One region of the Gordonia sp. PDNC005 genome, then DNA from elsewhere that is predicted to be linked to it. Evidence: riboswitches for the same ligand, from Rfam matches in the RefSeq annotation. Region 1 holds a riboswitch; each other region holds the start of a gene.
What was found. Region 1 has a riboswitch for cobalamin ahead of JVX90_RS12735 (ABC transporter substrate-binding protein). Riboswitches for the same ligand answer to the same signal wherever they lie in the genome.
Positions count from the first base shown of each region.

Region 2: another riboswitch for cobalamin. It lies ahead of JVX90_RS04515 (CbtB-domain containing protein); the one in region 1 lies ahead of JVX90_RS12735 (ABC transporter substrate-binding protein).
Region 3: another riboswitch for cobalamin. It lies ahead of JVX90_RS11175 (ABC transporter substrate-binding protein); the one in region 1 lies ahead of JVX90_RS12735 (ABC transporter substrate-binding protein).

Region 1 is NZ_CP070351.1:2,676,719-2,679,988, forward strand. Features, by position in the region: gene JVX90_RS12725 (ABC transporter ATP-binding protein) at 1-130, opposite strand, end outside; gene JVX90_RS12730 (iron chelate uptake ABC transporter family permease subunit) at 127-1,104, opposite strand; gene JVX90_RS12735 (ABC transporter substrate-binding protein) at 1,164-2,129, opposite strand; cobalamin riboswitch at 2,165-2,348, opposite strand; gene JVX90_RS12740 (CapA family protein) at 2,409-3,270, shown strand, end outside.
Region 2 is NZ_CP070351.1:943,723-946,992, reverse strand. Features, by position in the region: gene JVX90_RS04530 (hypothetical protein) at 1-252, shown strand, start outside; gene JVX90_RS04525 (histidine phosphatase family protein) at 188-715, opposite strand; gene JVX90_RS04520 (CbtA family protein) at 715-1,521, opposite strand; gene JVX90_RS04515 (CbtB-domain containing protein) at 1,548-1,769, opposite strand; cobalamin riboswitch at 1,809-1,945, opposite strand; gene JVX90_RS04510 (ATP-dependent helicase) at 2,004-3,270, shown strand, end outside.
Region 3 is NZ_CP070351.1:2,372,127-2,375,396, forward strand. Features, by position in the region: gene JVX90_RS11170 (iron chelate uptake ABC transporter family permease subunit) at 1-678, opposite strand, end outside; gene JVX90_RS11175 (ABC transporter substrate-binding protein) at 675-1,700, opposite strand; cobalamin riboswitch at 1,758-1,940, opposite strand; gene JVX90_RS11180 (hypothetical protein) at 2,017-2,745, opposite strand; gene JVX90_RS11185 (VWA domain-containing protein) at 2,972-3,270, shown strand, end outside.

The DNA of each region.
Region 1 (3,270 bases):
ACCCGTTCGGCCCGATCAGACCGGTCACCGCCCCGGCGGGAGCAGTGCACGAGACGCCGTCGACCAGAACCTTCGACTTCACATGGACGCTCGCATCGATCACACGGATATCCGGCGGCGGCCCGTTCACGCGGAGCCTCCTCTGCGCCGGAGCAGCCACACGAATACCGGCACGCCGATCACGGCGGTGACCAGGCCCACCGGGATCTCCTGGTGCGCGACCACCGTTCTGGCCAATACGTCCGCCCACACCAGGAGCAGAGCACCCACCAGCAGAACCACGGGGAGCAGTCGCGCGTGCAGAGGTCCGACGATCATCCTCGCCGCGTGCGGCACGACGAGGCCGACGAATCCGATGATCCCGCTGTGCGCGACCATCACCGCGGTGCAGACCGACACGATCGTGTAGAGCAGCCACCGCGTGGCGGTGACGTTGACCCCGAGCGACATGGCGCTGCGCTCCCCGAAAGCGAACGCGTCGAGGGTCCTCGACGACACGACGATCACCACCGCGGCGATCAGGACCATCGCCAGGAGCAACGGCATCGTCGACCACCGCGCGCCGGCCAGCGATCCGAGTGTCCAGCGCATGACCCTGTCGGCGGCTCCGACATCCGCTCGCAGGATCATGATCGCGGTGAGTGCCGCACCCGCTTGCGCGACGGCGACTCCCGCCAGGATCAGCCGGCCTGGCAGCAATGCGCCGGTCCTCGTGGTCGCGATCGCAAAGACTGCGAACAACGCCAGGAGCGCTCCGACGAACGCCGCAATCGCCACTGCTGGACCACCGGTCAGCCCGACGACGGTGATTCCGAGCGTGAGGACAGCCGTGGCGCCGACCGAGGCCCCGGACGCCAGGCCGAGGATGTAGGGATCGGCAAGGACATTTCCCGTCAGCGACTGCAGGACGGCCCCGCACAGTGCCAACCCCGCGCCCACCACTGCGCCCTCCACCACCCGGGGAAGACGCAGGTCGACGACGATGTAGGCAGTGTTGGCGTCAACGCCCGACCCGAGCCCGAACTGTCCGGCGACGGCGCGGTACACCTCGCCGAGTCCGATGTCGACCGAGCCCGCGAGCACGCCGACTCCCATGCTCAGCACCAGCAGGACTGACAGAATAACGATCCACCCCGCGTACACCGAGGCCGATCGCGCGACGGTCAGTGCTTCGCCAGTTGGTCGGACACGGTGGACGCCCCGTCGATCAGGCGGGGCCCCGGAGTGCTCGCCGAGAACGGCAGAACCACAAACGCCCCTGCCTTGACGGCCTTCAGGTTCTTCAGCACCGGATCGTTCTCCAGGTAGGTCCGCTTCGCCTGTGCGGTGTCCCACGAGGCGTCGGCGAGAACGATCACGTCAGGGTCGGCCCGGACGACACTCTCCCAGTCGCCGTCGGCCCAGTTCCCGTCGATGCCCGCGAACACGTTCCGCGCGCCGACCGCGTCGATGATCAACTGCGGTCCGCCCTTCCCGCCGCCGACATACGGCGTGGTGGTTCCGCTGTCATACCAGAAGATCCGCTTCCCACGGCCGGCCGCCGACGCCTCGACGCGCGCGAGCACGTCACGCATCCGCTTGTTCACCGCGTCCGCCTCTTCGGTGCGGCCGAACAGCACTCCGTTGTCTGAGGTCTCGCCTGCGATCGCATCCCACGACGACTCGGCGCGTTTGCTCTTGTCGTTGCACGCGAACGGTGACACGTACGAGGCGATGCCGAGCGCGTCGAGCTCTTCCTGACTGCCGAGCGCCTTCTCGTCGAACGCCGTGCCGTACGACGCAAGAAGCAGATCCGGCTTCCGCGTGATCACGGTCTCGCGGTCCGGGAACTCCTTCGCGAGGACGGGAATCTTGTTGTAGGCCGCGGCCCACTGCGGGGCGATCGTGTCGTCGAGGTACGCGGTGCCGATCATCTGCTCCCCCGCACCGATCGACAGCGCGGTCTCCGTCGCGCCCTGGTTCAGGGTGATCGCGGCCTTCGCCGGGGCGGTCAGCGACACGGTGCGGCCGCAATTCTGCAGACTGATGGCGCCGGACTCCGTCTCGTCACCGCCGTTCGTGCTTGTGCATCCGGCCAACAACAACGACATCGCGGCGATCGAGGCGCCGACTGTGAAACGGGTACGCAAAGTACGCCCGCCTTCCATGACTCGTGGAAAACCTACTTCGGGGGGTCGGTCACGGCCGGTCTCCTGGCTTCGCAGGGTCTACCGGCGGAACGACCTTCCCGGGCGCTGCCCAGTGGCTGAAGACGTCAACTTCACGGTCCCGCCGGACCTGCTCACAGTGGCGAGTACCGCGCCGGATCTTCACCGGACTTCCCGAACACCGTGACGTCGGTGCGATAGTACCCGAGTTACACCGTTCGACGGCTTGCGGCGGTCTGCGCCACCGGGTTGGATGTGCGGGTGCGATCGGTACGAATCGGCCTCTGTGCCGTGTTGGTGACTGCTGTTCTGGCCGTCGGAGGCAGTGGTGCTCCACTGATGCTGCAGTCCGCCGACAGTGCGGCCTTCGCCGCCGACGGGACTCCCGTCGCGCGGCAGCGGAACGGTCCGAGCACGACGACCATCACGATCAGTTGGGTCGGCGACAACATCCTCGGCACCGACAGCGACTTCGGCGGCGGGACCCTTCCGGAGCTGTGGGCGCGTGCGGGCAGGTCCCCGAACTACTTCTTCCAGAACGTGAAACGGTACTTCACCGCGGACGATCTGACCGTGGCGAACTTCGAGGTCGCACTGACCGACGAGCGCCGCGAACGGTACAAGGGCGACGGCGAGACCTACCATTTCTACGGCGACCCTGCGGTCGCCGAATCCCTGCCCGCCGCCGGCATCGACGTCGTCACCTTGGCCAACAACCACACGTTCGATTACGGCCAGGCCGGCTTCGACGACACCATACGCACGTTGGACGCCGTCGGCGTCGACTACGTCGGAACCGGACACGGGTCTGAGGGTTCGGCGTATGACTTCCGGGTCATCCGCGATGTCAAGGGCGTCCGGGTCGGACTGGTCGGATATCAAGCGTGGGCCGACACGGCGTCATTCCGTGCCAAAGTCCGCACCGACTTCTCGACGCTGCGCGCGGAGGGCGCACAGGTGGTGATCCCGTTCTTCCACTGGGGAATCGAGGCGGAGAACAGGCCGTACGAGGTGCAGACCTCGCTCGCCGAGTTCGCTGTCGACCAGGGCGCCGACGCCGTCATCGGCACACACCCGCACGTGCTTCAGTCGATGTCGACGTACAAGGGCAGGTTGATCGCCT
Region 2 (3,270 bases), 1.7 Mb from region 1:
CACGGTCCTGGCCCTGACCGCCCACAACTGCTCGACACCTACTCGGCGGCGAGCCTGGTTCGCTACGGCTGGATGGTCGGCGCAGGCGCCTCGCAGTTCTCGGTGCGCAGCTACGCGAGATACTCGAACCTCATTCACCGCTGGGCCGGACAGGCGGGGACCAAACCCGAGATCGTGGAACTGTGGCTCAACCGCGACTGGCAGCGGCGTCTCGGTCGGACGGTCCTGCGGGGCGAGCCGTCGCTGTGGTGAACACCGATCCCGGCCGGATCGAGACCTGGAAGTACTCGCCGGGCGAATCAGCCGCGAGCGCCTGCGCGACCGGCGACGCCACGACGACGAGCCCGTCGAATCCCCTTGTCGCGGAGACTATCCGGTTCACGAACTCGGTGATCGTCTCGCCGCCGTGGGGACGGGAATCCGGGTCGGTGAACCACGCCTCCAACTCGTCGACCGGCACGTCTTGCGGTTCGAGACCGAACCAGCGTCCGAGGTCTACGGTGGCCAACGACAGGTCCGGCTCGACGCCGATGCCCAGCACTTGTGCCGTCTCGCGGACCGACGTCTCCGGTCCCACTCGCACGTTGTCGACTAGTGCGACGTCGAGACGTTCGACGTCCCGAAGGCCTCGGGCGTCGATCGGGGTGTGCTCACCACCGAACCGGACCGCACGGTTGGGTGCGGTCCGGCCGGCGACGACCACGGTGAGCGCCATCAGGCAGGCACTGACTCCGTACGCCGCGCCAGTGCTGTTCGTCGCATCATCAGTCCGACGAGACCCACGAACACGACGGTCAGAACAACCCAGAGCAGCACTTGATGGGCGATGGCGTACACGCGATAGTCCGCGATCACCTGCCCGGGAAAGCCGGGCGCAACGATGCGCTCCCCGTCCATGACGGGTCCGGGAACCTCGTGGAAGCTCGGGAGCAGAGCGCTGGTGATCGTGACGCCGACCAGATAGGCGACCGCCGCCGACGCACCGGCCCACAGTCCTCCGATCCGATCTGACAGCCAGATCGCGAGCACGACCGCGGCGACCGCGAGAACGATCGAGACCAGTGTCAACGTCAAGTACGCACCGGATCTGGCGCCGATGGTGTCCTCCTCGCCGACCGCAGGCGGGTTGGGGGGATACACGAAGAAGGGCACGCCGATCACCGCGACGAACGCGACGCCACCGAGTGACGCTGCGAGGGTGCGCGGGTCGGCCTCCGGCCTGCGTCGGCCGATGATCGCCCACGCCACCGTGAATGCGACAGCGAACAGCGCGCCGATCGCTACCGCGAAGACGACCGTGCCGACTCCCGCTCCGATGTTCTCCTGCACGGAGCGACTGAACAGTTCGTGACCGTGGTCGTGCGCTCCGCCTGCGAGTTCGGATTCCGCGTGGGATCGAATGTCCTCGTAGTCGATGGCCTCGGTTACCCGCGGTTCGATGAAGATCCGCGCAAAGATGAAGCTGACGATTCCGGCGACCAGACCGCTGAGCAATCCGGCACCGATGAAAGTGCGTTCCATTTTCTCTTGTTCTCCCTGTCAGTTGATCAGTGGCAGGGGAAGCCGAGGAAATGACGTGCGTCGTGCACGAACTCGTGGACGTGGGTGTCGCTGCCGAAGACGGAGACGGCGCCCTGGTCGTAGCCGAGGAAGTAGTACGCAAGCGATGCGACCAGCACCGTGGCGGTGAGGGTGAGCGCGGCCGAGGCCGCCGAGAGGTCCGGGATCGCGAGTGCTCGCGGCGCCGTCTGTACCGATGAAACGGTCATGAGAATCTATTCCTGTCCTGCGGATCTCGCGTCCGCCCAGTGGATATGCACACCCGGGGCGTTACCTGGCTCGCCGTCCCCTGACGGGTTCGGCTCACAGTGGCGCGACCGCTTCGGATTCTCACCGAATTCCCGCACCGGGATTTCGGCAGCGTACCGCGCCTCGGACGCGGAACTGTCGGAGGCATGGGATTCAATGGAGTCGTGGCCACACGCGCAGCTGTTCTTCAGCGCATGCAGCCGGCGACCCGTGAGTGGTTCACCGGCGCTTTCGCCGCGCCGACGCCCGTGCAACTCGGAGCATGGGACTCCATCTCGAAAGGCGACGACACCCTTGTCATCGCACCCACCGGCTCCGGCAAGACCCTCGCCGCGTTCCTGTGGGCCATCGACTCGCTCACGCAGGCTTCCGGCTCTCCCCGACCGGGAGTGAGCGTCTTGTACATCTCACCGCTGAAGGCGCTCGGCGTGGACGTCGAACGCAACCTCGCGGCCCCGCTGACGGGCATCGCACACACCGCGGCTCGAATGGGCGTCGAACCACCGCACGTCACAGTCGGCGTTCGGTCCGGCGACACACCGACAGCCGATCGACGCGCTCTGCAGCGAACACCCCCGGACATCCTGATCACCACACCCGAGTCGCTGTACCTGATGCTGACATCATCGGCTCGCGAGACACTCACGTCGGTGCAGACGGTGATCATCGACGAAGTGCATGCGGTCGCATCCACCAAACGCGGGACACATCTCGCACTGTCGCTGGAACGACTCGACGACCTGCTCTCCTCCCGCGCACAGCGAATCGGGCTGTCGGCCACAGTCCGCCCGGAGGAGCGGGTCGCCGAGTTCCTGTCCGGGTCCGCTCCGTGCACGATCGTCAAGCCGCCCGCCGCGAAGACGTTCGAACTGCGCGTCGAAGTTCCCGTCGACGACATGACCAATATCCCGGCTCCGCCCTCCGCCGGTGATCTCGACGGCTTGGACGACGCGTTCTCCCCCACTGCCGGATCGCTGTGGCCGTTCATCGAGGAGTCGATCGTCGACGAGATCGAACGCAACAGGTCGACGATCGTGTTCGCGAACTCTCGACGCCTGGCCGAACGACTGACGGCTCGCCTCAACGAGATCGCCGTGGAACGAGCGGGCGACCCCGTGGACCTCGACGCGACGAATCCCCAGGTCCCGGGCGGGATGCCGTCGATGGTGTCGACGTCCGGCTCCACCCGCGGAGCGTCACCTGTACTCGCTCGGGCGCACCATGGCTCAGTCAGCAAGGACCAGCGTGCGGCCATCGAGGACGACCTCAAGTCGGGCCGTCTCCGCTGCGTCGTGGCGACGAGTTCCCTGGAGCTGGGCATCGACATGGGCGCAGTTGATCTTGTCGTCCAGGTGGAGGCGCCTCCGTCCGTGGCGTCCGGCCTGCAGCGCATCGGCCGCGCCGGCCACCAGGTCGGCGAGATCAGCAAGGGTGTGCTGTACCCAAAGCATCGGACCGACC
Region 3 (3,270 bases), 300 kb from region 1:
CGCGCCGGCGTACAGCAGACACACGATGAGCCCGGCCACCGTCACGGCTCCGCACATCGCGACCTCGGTCCACGACGGAGACGACAACGACCCGAGCAACCAGAAGAGCACTCCACGGGTCTGCTCAGCATCCGCGGACGTGTAGACGATGAACGAGGTCAACGCCGAGAAGAGCTGCGTCACGGCGATTCCAGCCAGCACCACCCGGTCCGTCGTGCCGCCCGCGAGCCGAGCGAGGAGAAGGACGAGCGCAAACGCGGCGATGGCGCCGACGAACGCGCCGCCGGCCATGCCGATGACACCCGCGCCCACCCCGAGGAGGATCACCGACACCGCGCCGACCGACGCTCCCGAGGAGACGCCGAGGACGAACGGATCGGCGAGCGGGTTCCGCAGCAACGACTGCAGCACACCGCCGCACACCGCGAGGCCCGCGCCGCACGCGGCGGCCAGGACCGACTGCGGGAGCCGGAGCCGCCAGATGATCGACTCCTCGAGCCGACTCAAGCCGGACGTGCCGCCGACGATCTCCGCGCGTAGAGACGCGGCGACGTCGGACATGCCGAGACCGGAAGGGCCGATCGTCACCGCGAAGCCGATCGAGATCATCAGCAGCACCAGACCGCCCAGCCACAGTGCGGCGAGGGCGGTCGGTCGGGTCTGCAGGCGGTGGATCATCGGCCCAGGCCGAGCCGTTTCAATCCGGCCGCCACATCCGAGATGCCGTAAACCGTCCGCAGCGAGGGATTCATCGCGGCCCCGGACAACAGGATATAGCGCTTGTTCTTCACTGCTTCCATCTCACGGGTGACCGGATTGGACTCGAGGAACGCGATCTTGCCCTTCGCTGATTCGCCGGTCTGGATGTCGCGCGTCAGGTCTCCGAGGACGAGGACCTCCGGATCACGGCTCGCGACCACTTCCCAGTTGATCTGCGGCCATTCGTCGTGCGTGTCGTCGAAAACGTTCTTCAGGCCGAGTGCGGAACTGATCACCCCGGGCGCGCCACAGCAGCCTGCGAGATAAGGCGACTCGGAGTCGGAGAACCAGTACGCGACCCGCGTCCCGCGTGCATCGATCGAATCGGCGGCCGCCTGAGCGCGACTCCTCAGATCCGCGATCACCGCGGCCGCCCGGTCCGCAGTCGCGGTGAGAGTCCCGAGTTCGGTGATCTCCTTGTAGACCGAGTCGAGGGTCATCGGTTCGTCTCGGGAGCCGTCCCCGCCGGAGTCGTTCTTGCCTTCGCAGTCCGACGGCGCGAGGTAGGTGGGCACGCCCAGGTCGGTGAACCGTTGGCGCGGCGCCGTGCCGCCCTTGCCGAGCGTGGAACCGAACGACGCCGTGACCAGGTCCGGCTCCTCGGCGAGCACCGCCTCGAACGACGGCCAGTCGTCGGAGATCCGCTTCACGCGTGCATTGGCGTCGGCGAGCGACGGGAGGACAGGGTCGGTCCACGTCGCGGTACCAGCGATACGGTCGGCCAGGCCCAGCGAAAGCAGGACCTCCGTGCTGCCCTGGTTCAGCGAGACGATGTGTCGAGGCGGCGCGTCGACAGCCACCGACTGGCCGCAGTTCTGGAGGGTCACCGGAAAGCCTTCGGCGGAGGCAGTTGACGATTCCGGATCGGTCGCTCCACATCCGGCGACGGCGAGAATGAGAACGGTCGAGCCGATCAGGATATGACGTGCGGTGAGAGACATGGAGTCCTTCAGCGGGTCCGAGTCTGTTTTCGCGAGACTCTCAGCGGATCCTGCGGACCGCTGCCCGCCGGAGCCAGCAGGTCTTCGGACTCGAGGTCTGCCGCTTGCCGAACGCCTTCCCAGTGTTCTCACCAGTGGCATCGTGTCCGGAACGTCGCTCTCACCGCTGCGCGTCAGTTCCGGATTCGCACCGGATTCCCTACCCGACTCGTCGGGCGCGCTGGCCCGTCCATCGTACGGTCCGGCCACTCGCCGCACACAGCGCCGCCCTCCCCCGCCGATGGGCGGAGGAGGGCGGCTGCTGAGTACCGGCGAACTACTTCGCGGTCGCGATGCCGAGCGACGGGAAGAAGTAGCAGGTGGCGTCGCCCTTCTTCACCGATCCGTAGATCGCGGAGAGCACGGTTCCCGACCCGGTGTCGACGATTCCGCCGCGCACTCCGTTGGACGGAATCAGGTTCAGAGCAGGCTTGAGGGTCGTGTCGACTGCGAGCTGTGCGGCCCCTTTCAGTCCGGGCGCGAGCTTGCCGATCCGCTTCGCGACGCCGTCGAGGATGACATCCGTGATGCCACCCATCGGAGCACCGAGACCGCCCTTCATCGTGTTGATGTTGAACCACGCCGCCTGCATTCCGGACTTGTCACCGGAGTCGTTGAAGGCTCCGATCGGCACAAAGCCGTACAGGATCTCGCCCTTCTGCACCGCGTTCAGGTCGATGTCGACAAGCGGCACCGTCAGGTCTCCGATAGGCGGCGTGTACGGACCCGGAACTGCGCCGCCGAGCGCCAGCGGGAAGGTGAAGTCGGTGCAGGCGCCGATGGTGGGCGTGAATGGAGTGATACCGAACTGCTTGAGGATCGCGTTCGCGGCTTCGATTCCGCCGGTGACGTCTGCGGCGTCCGTCGGCTGGGGGTTGATCGAATCGAGCGCGTTCTTGGCGGCTAGGGATTGGCCGGTGGGCGCGGCGTGGGCCGGGGCGGTGGCGACACCGCCGAGCAGGGCTGCGGACGCGGCGACAGCGACGGCGGCGAGACGGATCTTCATGAGGGCACTCCAGAATTGACGAAGAACAGGGATCGGGTGCAGACGATGGTGTCGTGAAATCACTCTCGCCACATCGGTCTCGTGCCGAAATGTGATGAATGCGTGCCCAATCGTGACCTGCGTTCACACGTTCGTACTACACGGCGCTGTGCTGTCGTTCGTCCGTTCGAAGTAATAGGGACCTGGCGTTCGATCATCAGTGACCCGGCGGACGTACTCTGCGCTGGTGAACGAACGTCGTCGTCTGGTCGCCGTCGCTGTCCTGTCGCTCGCCACAGTCCTGGCCGGATGCTCCGTCGAAGGCTCACCGGCCCGAGTCGCAGGCTCCGCTCCGACGTCCAAGGCGATCACCGCGATCGCGCCGACAGCGTTGATCATCGACGCATCGGACTCGATGCTCACCGCAGATGCGCCAGGACCGCGGATCGATGCGGCGCGATCAGCCGCCACCGGTCTCGTCGACTCGATACCCGCCGGGTCGCGACTGGCAGTTCTCGCCTACGGCACCGGCACAGGGAACGCCCC